2 regions of the Arthrobacter sp. AG258 genome follow, and region 2 is predicted to be linked to the other one. Evidence: predicted binding sites of a transcription regulator. Region 2 holds the regulator's gene; the other holds the start of a gene.
The links. The regulator HrcA, encoded in region 2, represses chaperone genes, less so after heat shock. The targets are predictions, from matches to a motif close to TTNGCACTCGNNNNNNNCGAGTGCNAA.

Region 1 (3,412 bases), on a different contig from region 2:
CCTGGCCGTTTCCCTGGCAGCCGTTCTCGGCGCCACAGCCTGCTCCGGGACAGGCGGAAACGCCCGGGTGGAATCCGCCGAGGCATCCGGCGACGGCGTCCTCCGGGTGGGCCTGGTCCTGGACAACACCGGCGGCAACGCTTTCCTGAACCAGCCACAGCTCGCCGCCGCCAAGCTGGCCGTCCAGGACATCAACGCAGCCGGGGGACACAAGGGCCGTCCCGTCGAACTGCTGCCCGCACACCTGGAACAGGACACCGCCGGGCAGGCAAAAGCCCTGCTCGCCGCCAAGGCGGACGTGGTCATCGGACCCACCGACTCCAGCCATGCGGAGGCAGCCGTAGGCGTCCTGTCCGGCGCGCACATACCGCTCATCTCCCCGGCCAACACCGCTGCCGGCCTGACCGGAATGGCCAGCGGCGGCTACTACTTCCGCACCGCGGCGGCCGACGTCGCGCAAGGGCCTGTGTTGGCCAAACTCGCCAAGGACGCCGGGGCTGCCACCGTCAGCGTGCTGTACCAGGAAGGCACCTACGGCAAGGACCTGCAGGCCGCCGTCACGGAAGCGGCAAAGCAGTCCGGGCTTACCGTCCTTCCCGGTGCCGGCTTCACGACCGGGGACGCCGCGGCGGCAAGCTCCATCGCCAAAGCCAAGCCGGACGCCGTCGTCCTGATAGCCCGTGAGGGCGCCCAAGGCGCACTGGCCGCGCTGAACGGTACCGGCGTTGGCGGTTCACGCATCGTCATGAGCGACGGCGCTTTCGCCCGCTACGGCTCAGGCCTCGGTTCCAAGGTCTTGGATGGCGCCCGCGCGGTGGTACCGGGACAGCTGCCTTCCGCCGCCTTCCAGCAAAAACTCCTGGCGGTGGACCCGTCGCTGAAGGACGTCTCCTACGCTGCCGAGACCTACGACGCCGTGACCCTGGCCGCGCTGGCAGCGGCCCGCGCGCAGGACGACGCCGGCCGCTCGATCGCCGCCAACCTGATCCCGGTATCGGGCGGAACAGCGGCACCAGGCGCCGGAACGGCCGCTGCGCCGTGCGTGACCTACAAGGCGTGCCTGGGCGGTTTGGCTGCCGGCCCGGACATCAATTACGACGGCGAGTCGGGCCCCATTGCCTTCGACGCGAACGGGGATATCACCGTGGCGTCCTTCTCCGTCTTTACATACGGGCCGGACGACCTGCCCACTCCGAGCGGCCGGGAGACAGCCGGACATCAGGGCTGATCGCCCTCGGCGAAGCGACCGCCGCCAGCAGCCCCTCCGGTGTCTTTTCGCTTGCACTCTCACCGGGGGAGTGCTAATTATGGAGTTAGCACTCTGACGTACCGACTGCTAAGCAACGCCCGGTTCCGGCCGGCCGCGCAAGGCACCGGTCGAAGAGCGAAAGAAACACCTCACTTCAGTGAGATCCCCAGGCGGAGGCATACAGAGGCCGCTGTCGAAGGATCGTCCGTCGCGGGCACTGCAGCGAAGGTTCATTCTTAACGACTGTCCCGAAAGGACTACTGCCGTTATGGCCAAGATCATTGCATTTGATGAAGAGGCACGCCGCGGCCTTGAGCGTGGCCTGAACACCCTCGCCGACGCCGTTAAGGTCACCCTCGGCCCGCGTGGACGCAACGTCGTCCTCGAAAAGAAGTGGGGCGCCCCCACGATCACCAACGATGGTGTTTCCATCGCCAAGGAGATCGAGCTGGACGACCCCTACGAGAAGATCGGCGCAGAGCTGGTCAAGGAAGTTGCCAAGAAGACGGACGACGTCGCCGGCGACGGTACCACGACTGCGACGGTGCTGGCCCAGGCGCTGGTCAAGGAAGGCCTGCGCAACGTTGCCGCCGGAGCCGACCCGCTGTCCCTCAAGCGCGGCATCGAGAAGGCCGTTGAAGCCGTCACCCGCGAACTCCTGGCCTCCGCCAAGGAAATCGAAACCAAGGAAGAGATCGCGGCCACCGCCTCCATCTCCGCCGGTGACGACGAAATTGGTGCCCTCATCGCCGAAGCCCTGGACAAGGTCGGCAAGGAAGGCGTCATCACGGTCGAGGAGTCCAACACCTTCGGCCTGGAGCTTGAACTCACCGAAGGCATGCGCTTCGACAAGGGCTACATCTCCGCCTACTTCGTCACCGACGCCGAGCGCCAGGAAACGGTCCTCGAGGATCCGTACATCCTGATCGTCAACTCCAAGATCTCCAACGTCAAGGAACTGGTTGCTGTCCTCGAAAAGGTCATGCAGTCCAACAAGCCGCTGCTGATCATCGCCGAAGACATCGAGGGCGAGGCCCTGGCCACCCTGATCGTCAACAAGATCCGTGGCACCTTCAAGTCCGTTGCCGTCAAGGCCCCGGGCTTCGGCGACCGCCGCAAGGCACAGCTGGCAGACATCGCCGTCCTCACCGGCGGCCAGGTCATTTCCGAGGAAGTCGGCCTTAAGCTCGAGACCGCAGGCCTCGAACTGCTGGGCCAGGCCCGCAAGGTTGTTGTCACCAAGGACGAGACCACCATCGTCGAGGGTGCAGGCGACGCCGACCAGATCGCCGGCCGCGTATCCCAGATCCGCGCCGAGATCGAGAACTCGGACTCCGACTACGACCGCGAGAAGCTGCAGGAACGCCTGGCCAAGCTGGCCGGCGGCGTTGCAGTCATCAAGGCCGGTGCCGCCACCGAGGTTGAGCTCAAGGAACGCAAGCACCGCATCGAGGACGCCGTCCGCAACGCCAAGGCTGCGGTTGAAGAAGGCATCGTCGCCGGTGGCGGTGTTGCCCTCATCCAGGCCGGTGCCAAGGCATTTGCCAACCTGCAGCTCTCCGGCGACGAAGCAACGGGCGCCAACATCGTCCGCGTTGCCATTGACGCCCCGCTGAAGCAGATTGCCTTCAACGCCGGCCTCGAGCCCGGCGTGGTTGTCGACAAGGTCCGCGGCCTGCCCGCAGGCCACGGCCTGAACGCAGCCACCGGCGAGTACGTCGACCTGCTGGCAGCCGGCGTGAATGATCCGGTCAAGGTCACCCGCTCTGCCCTGCAGAACGCAGCGTCCATCGCCGGCCTGTTCCTCACCACCGAAGCCGTAGTGGCAGACAAGCCCGAGAAGGCTTCTGCTCCCGCCGGTGGAGACGACATGGGCGGCATGGGCGGCATGGGCGGCTTCTAAGCCCACTGCCGGGACCTGTCCCGCTGACACGAAATGCGGCCCCCTCCTTGGGAGGGGGCCGCATTTTTATGTTCCAAAGGCTACTTCCTGGCGGAAGCCAGCATCCCTTCGACTTCCTTCTTGAAGGCGTCCGCGGCTGCCTGCGGTGTCAGGCGGTCGTACAGTACTTCATCCGTGTAGCGCTTGATGACGTTCTGGACGCTTCCCGCACCCACCGGCGGGACCGGCGGGGCGCCCTTGACGTCCGGTGCTATGTCCTT
Region 2 (3,412 bases):
CTTCGCGGACATAGGTGGCGTCGTTGTTGACCCGGATCTCCACGTAGAGGTCGCCTGCGGGGCCACCGGCGGGGCCGGCTTCGCCTTGCCCGGAGAGCTGGATGCGGGTCCCGGTGGCAACACCGGCAGGGACCTTGATGGTCAGTGAGCGGCGGCTGCGGATGCGGCCCTGGCCGCTGCATTCGTTGCAGGGATCCTTGATGACCGTGCCGAAGCCTTCGCAGGTGCCGCAGGGGGCCGCCGTCATGACCTGGCCAAGAATGGAGCGGACGGCACGCTGGACCTGGCCGCTGCCGCCGCAGATATCGCAGCGCTCGGGGTGCGTGCCGGGGCGGCAGCACGATCCGTCGCAGGTGGGGCAGACGACGGCGGTGTCCACTTCGAGCTTCTTGTTGACGCCAAAGACGGCGTCGCGGAGGTCGATCCGGACGCTGATGAGCGCGTCCTGGCCCCTGCGCACCCGGGACGCCGGACCGGACGTACCGCCGGCGCCGAAGAAGGTGTCGAAGATGTCCTGGAACGCGAACCCTTGGCCCGCGTAGCCCGCACCGCCGAAGCCGTTGTCCGTTCCGTTCTCATTGCCGGTGGTGTCGTAGATGCGGCGCTTCTGGGGGTCGGAGAGGACCTCGTAGGCGTGAGTGACTGCCTTGAAGCGTTCCGACGCGTCCGCCCCGGGGTTTACGTCCGGGTGGAGGGTGCGGGCCAGTTTGCGGTAGGCCTTTTTGATCTCTTCGCCCGTAGCTTCGGGGGAGACTCCAAGGACGTCATAGTGGCTGCTCAAAGTTCGTATCTCTTCCTTGTTGTACTGCGTGCCGTTGGGCCCGGTGTCCGGTCCCGTTGCCGGACGTGGTCCGGCAACGGAGGATCAGGGCCCCAAAATCCTGGAAAGGTAGCGGGCCACGGCCCTGACGGCGGCCATGGTGGTGGGGTAGTCCATCCGTGTGGGGCCAAGGATCCCTACCTTCGCGGCGCTGTCAGGGCCGTAGCCTGTGGCCACCACCGATGCCTCCGCGAGGCCGTCGTAAGGGTTCTCCCGTCCGATGCTGACGGCCACGCCGCGGTGGTCCTGTGCCATTTCGCTCAGCAGCCGCAGCATCACCACCTGCTCCTCGAGTGCTTCGAGCACCGGGCCGATGCTGAGTGGAAAGTCTACGTTGGACCGGGCCAGGTTGGCCGTTCCGGCCATGACCATCCGGTCTTCCCGGCTGCTCTGGGCCAAAACCTCCAGCCCAAGCGCGAGTGCGTGCGCGGCCTGGCGCTGAGGGTGCGGCGCGGCGGCGACGACGGCGGGCAAGGCCTGCGCGAGGTGGCTCAGCGACGTGCCGCCCAAGGCCCCGAGGAACCGGGTCCGCAACTCCGCCAGCGCCTCGTCACCGAGGTCCTGGCCGACGTCGATCACGCGCTGCTCGACTTTGCCGCTGTTGGCAATCAGCACCACGAGTACTTTGCGCGGTGCCAGCAGCACGAATTCGATGTGGCGGACCAGGGCCCTGCTCAAGTGCGGGTACTGGACCACTGCCACCTGGTTGGTCAGCTGGGACAGGAGGCGGACCGTGCGGTCCAGGACGTCGTCGAGGTCGTCCGCTCCTTCCAGGAGTGATTGGATGGCCCGCCGCTCTGCGGCCGACAGTGGCTTGACCGCCGAGATCTGGTCCACGAACAGGCGGTAGCCCTTGTCCGTGGGTATCCGCCCTGCGCTGGTGTGCGGCGCGGTGATCAGGCCCTCATCCTCCAGCGCCGCCATGTCGTTGCGGATCGTGGCGCTGGACACACCGAGATGATGGCGCTCCACCAGCGCCTTTGAGCCGACCGGCTCGCGGGAGTGGACGTAGTCCTCCACGATCGCCCGCAGCACTTCCAGTTTGCGTGGCTCGCTCACTCTCCACCTCCATCCACGGTCCGGGGCGCGTGCCCCGTCCGGTGCCGCCCAGGGGTTAGCACTCGACATGCCTCAGTGCTAACAGTCTATTATGCCTCGGCCCGTTGTTAGCATTGGTACCGCTCCGGGCGAAACTCCGGGGGTGAGGACCTAATGCGAGGCGGATCGAATCCATGGACTACCAGAACTGGGGCCCCCGCGGGATTTCCGCCCCTGCCCGGACCGAACTGCCGGAGGTTCCCGTGGAGCGCGGCATGGTGCTTGAGGAAGTCCAGTCCGGCTGGGTTGGGGCTGTCACCCGGGTGGAGAAGTCCGGCGGAATGCACGTGGTTGCCCTCGAGGACCGGCGCGGAAAATCGCGGTCCTTCCGGCTGGGCTTCGGCTTCCTCCTGGAAGGACAGCCGATCCGCCTGATGCCGCCGGCGCCCGCCCGCGCTGGGGCCGGTCCCGCCGCAGGGCGGACCGCGTCCGGGTCGGTTCGGGTGGCAGGGCAGCGCGCCCAGGTCGCAAAGGCGAGCCGGATCTGGGTGGAAGGCAAGCATGACGCTGAACTGGTGGAGAAGGTGTGGGGAGACGACCTTCGGGTGGAAGGCATCGTCGTCGAACCCCTGCACGGCATCGACGACCTCACGGCCGCCGTGGCGGACTTCAGGCCGGGACCTGGGCGCCGCCTTGGGGTCCTCGTGGACCACCTGGTGCCCGATTCAAAGGAATCGCGCATCGCCGAGGCTGTGATGGCCTCCCCTGGTGCCGCCGGAAATGTCCTGATCGTCGGCCACCCCTACGTGGATGTGTGGCAGGCCATCCGCCCCGCGGTGCTGGGCATCCAGCAATGGCCGGCGATTCCCCGCGGTCAGGACTGGAAGACCGGCATCCTGAAGGCCTTTGGCTGGCCGCACTCCACCAAGGAAGATGTCGGGCTGGGGTGGCAAAAGCTCCTCGGCGCCGTCCGCACGTACGCCGACCTGGAACCGTCGCTGCTGGGGCGGGTTGAGGAAGTGATCGACTTCCTCACCGTGCCCTGAAAGCCGCTCCCGCCCCGCGACCCAGTATTCTGGATACTGCGATGCCTTGCTTTTCACAGCATGTCACCGAGTCCTTATTAGTCGTCAGCACCACTTGCACCCCAGAAGGAAAACAGACTGTGGCAGAAAACGCACGTGATCACAGGGATGGCCAAGGCCGTTCCGAGTACCATGGCGTCCCCGCCAATGCGCTGCCGCTCACGGCCAGCGAAGACCGCCAATGGGCCACGCTGGCCCACTTCGGCGGGATCCTGGGGTGCATTCCGTCCCTGCTGATCTACCTGATCTTCCGGGACCGCGGACCGTTCACCGCGCAGGAGTCGAAGGAAGCGCTGAACTTCAGCCTGCCGCCCACCATCGCCGCGGTCCTGGCCAACATCCTGGTGTTCATTCCCTACGTGGGCAACATCTTCGCCGTGATCGCCACGCTGATCTGGGTGGCGCTGACCTGCTTCTCGGTGGCCGCAGGGATCCACGTCAACCGGGGCCAGCCGCACCGCTACCCGTA

Region 1: groL (chaperonin GroEL) is a predicted target of HrcA. The motif match lies at 1,314-1,340, and genes of this name have one in related genera.

Annotation. Positions count from the first base shown of each region.
Region 1 is NZ_SOBI01000009.1:175,826-179,237, reverse strand. Features, by position in the region: gene DFO47_RS18145 (ABC transporter substrate-binding protein) at 1-1,228, shown strand, start outside; gene groL (chaperonin GroEL) at 1,518-3,152, shown strand; gene DFO47_RS18135 (sugar ABC transporter substrate-binding protein) at 3,233-3,412, opposite strand, start outside.
Region 2 is NZ_SOBI01000004.1:251,369-254,780, forward strand. Features, by position in the region: gene dnaJ (molecular chaperone DnaJ) at 1-781, opposite strand, end outside; gene hrcA (heat-inducible transcriptional repressor HrcA) at 866-1,879, opposite strand; gene DFO47_RS10390 (DUF3097 domain-containing protein) at 2,053-2,904, shown strand; gene DFO47_RS10395 (DUF4870 domain-containing protein) at 3,024-3,412, shown strand, end outside.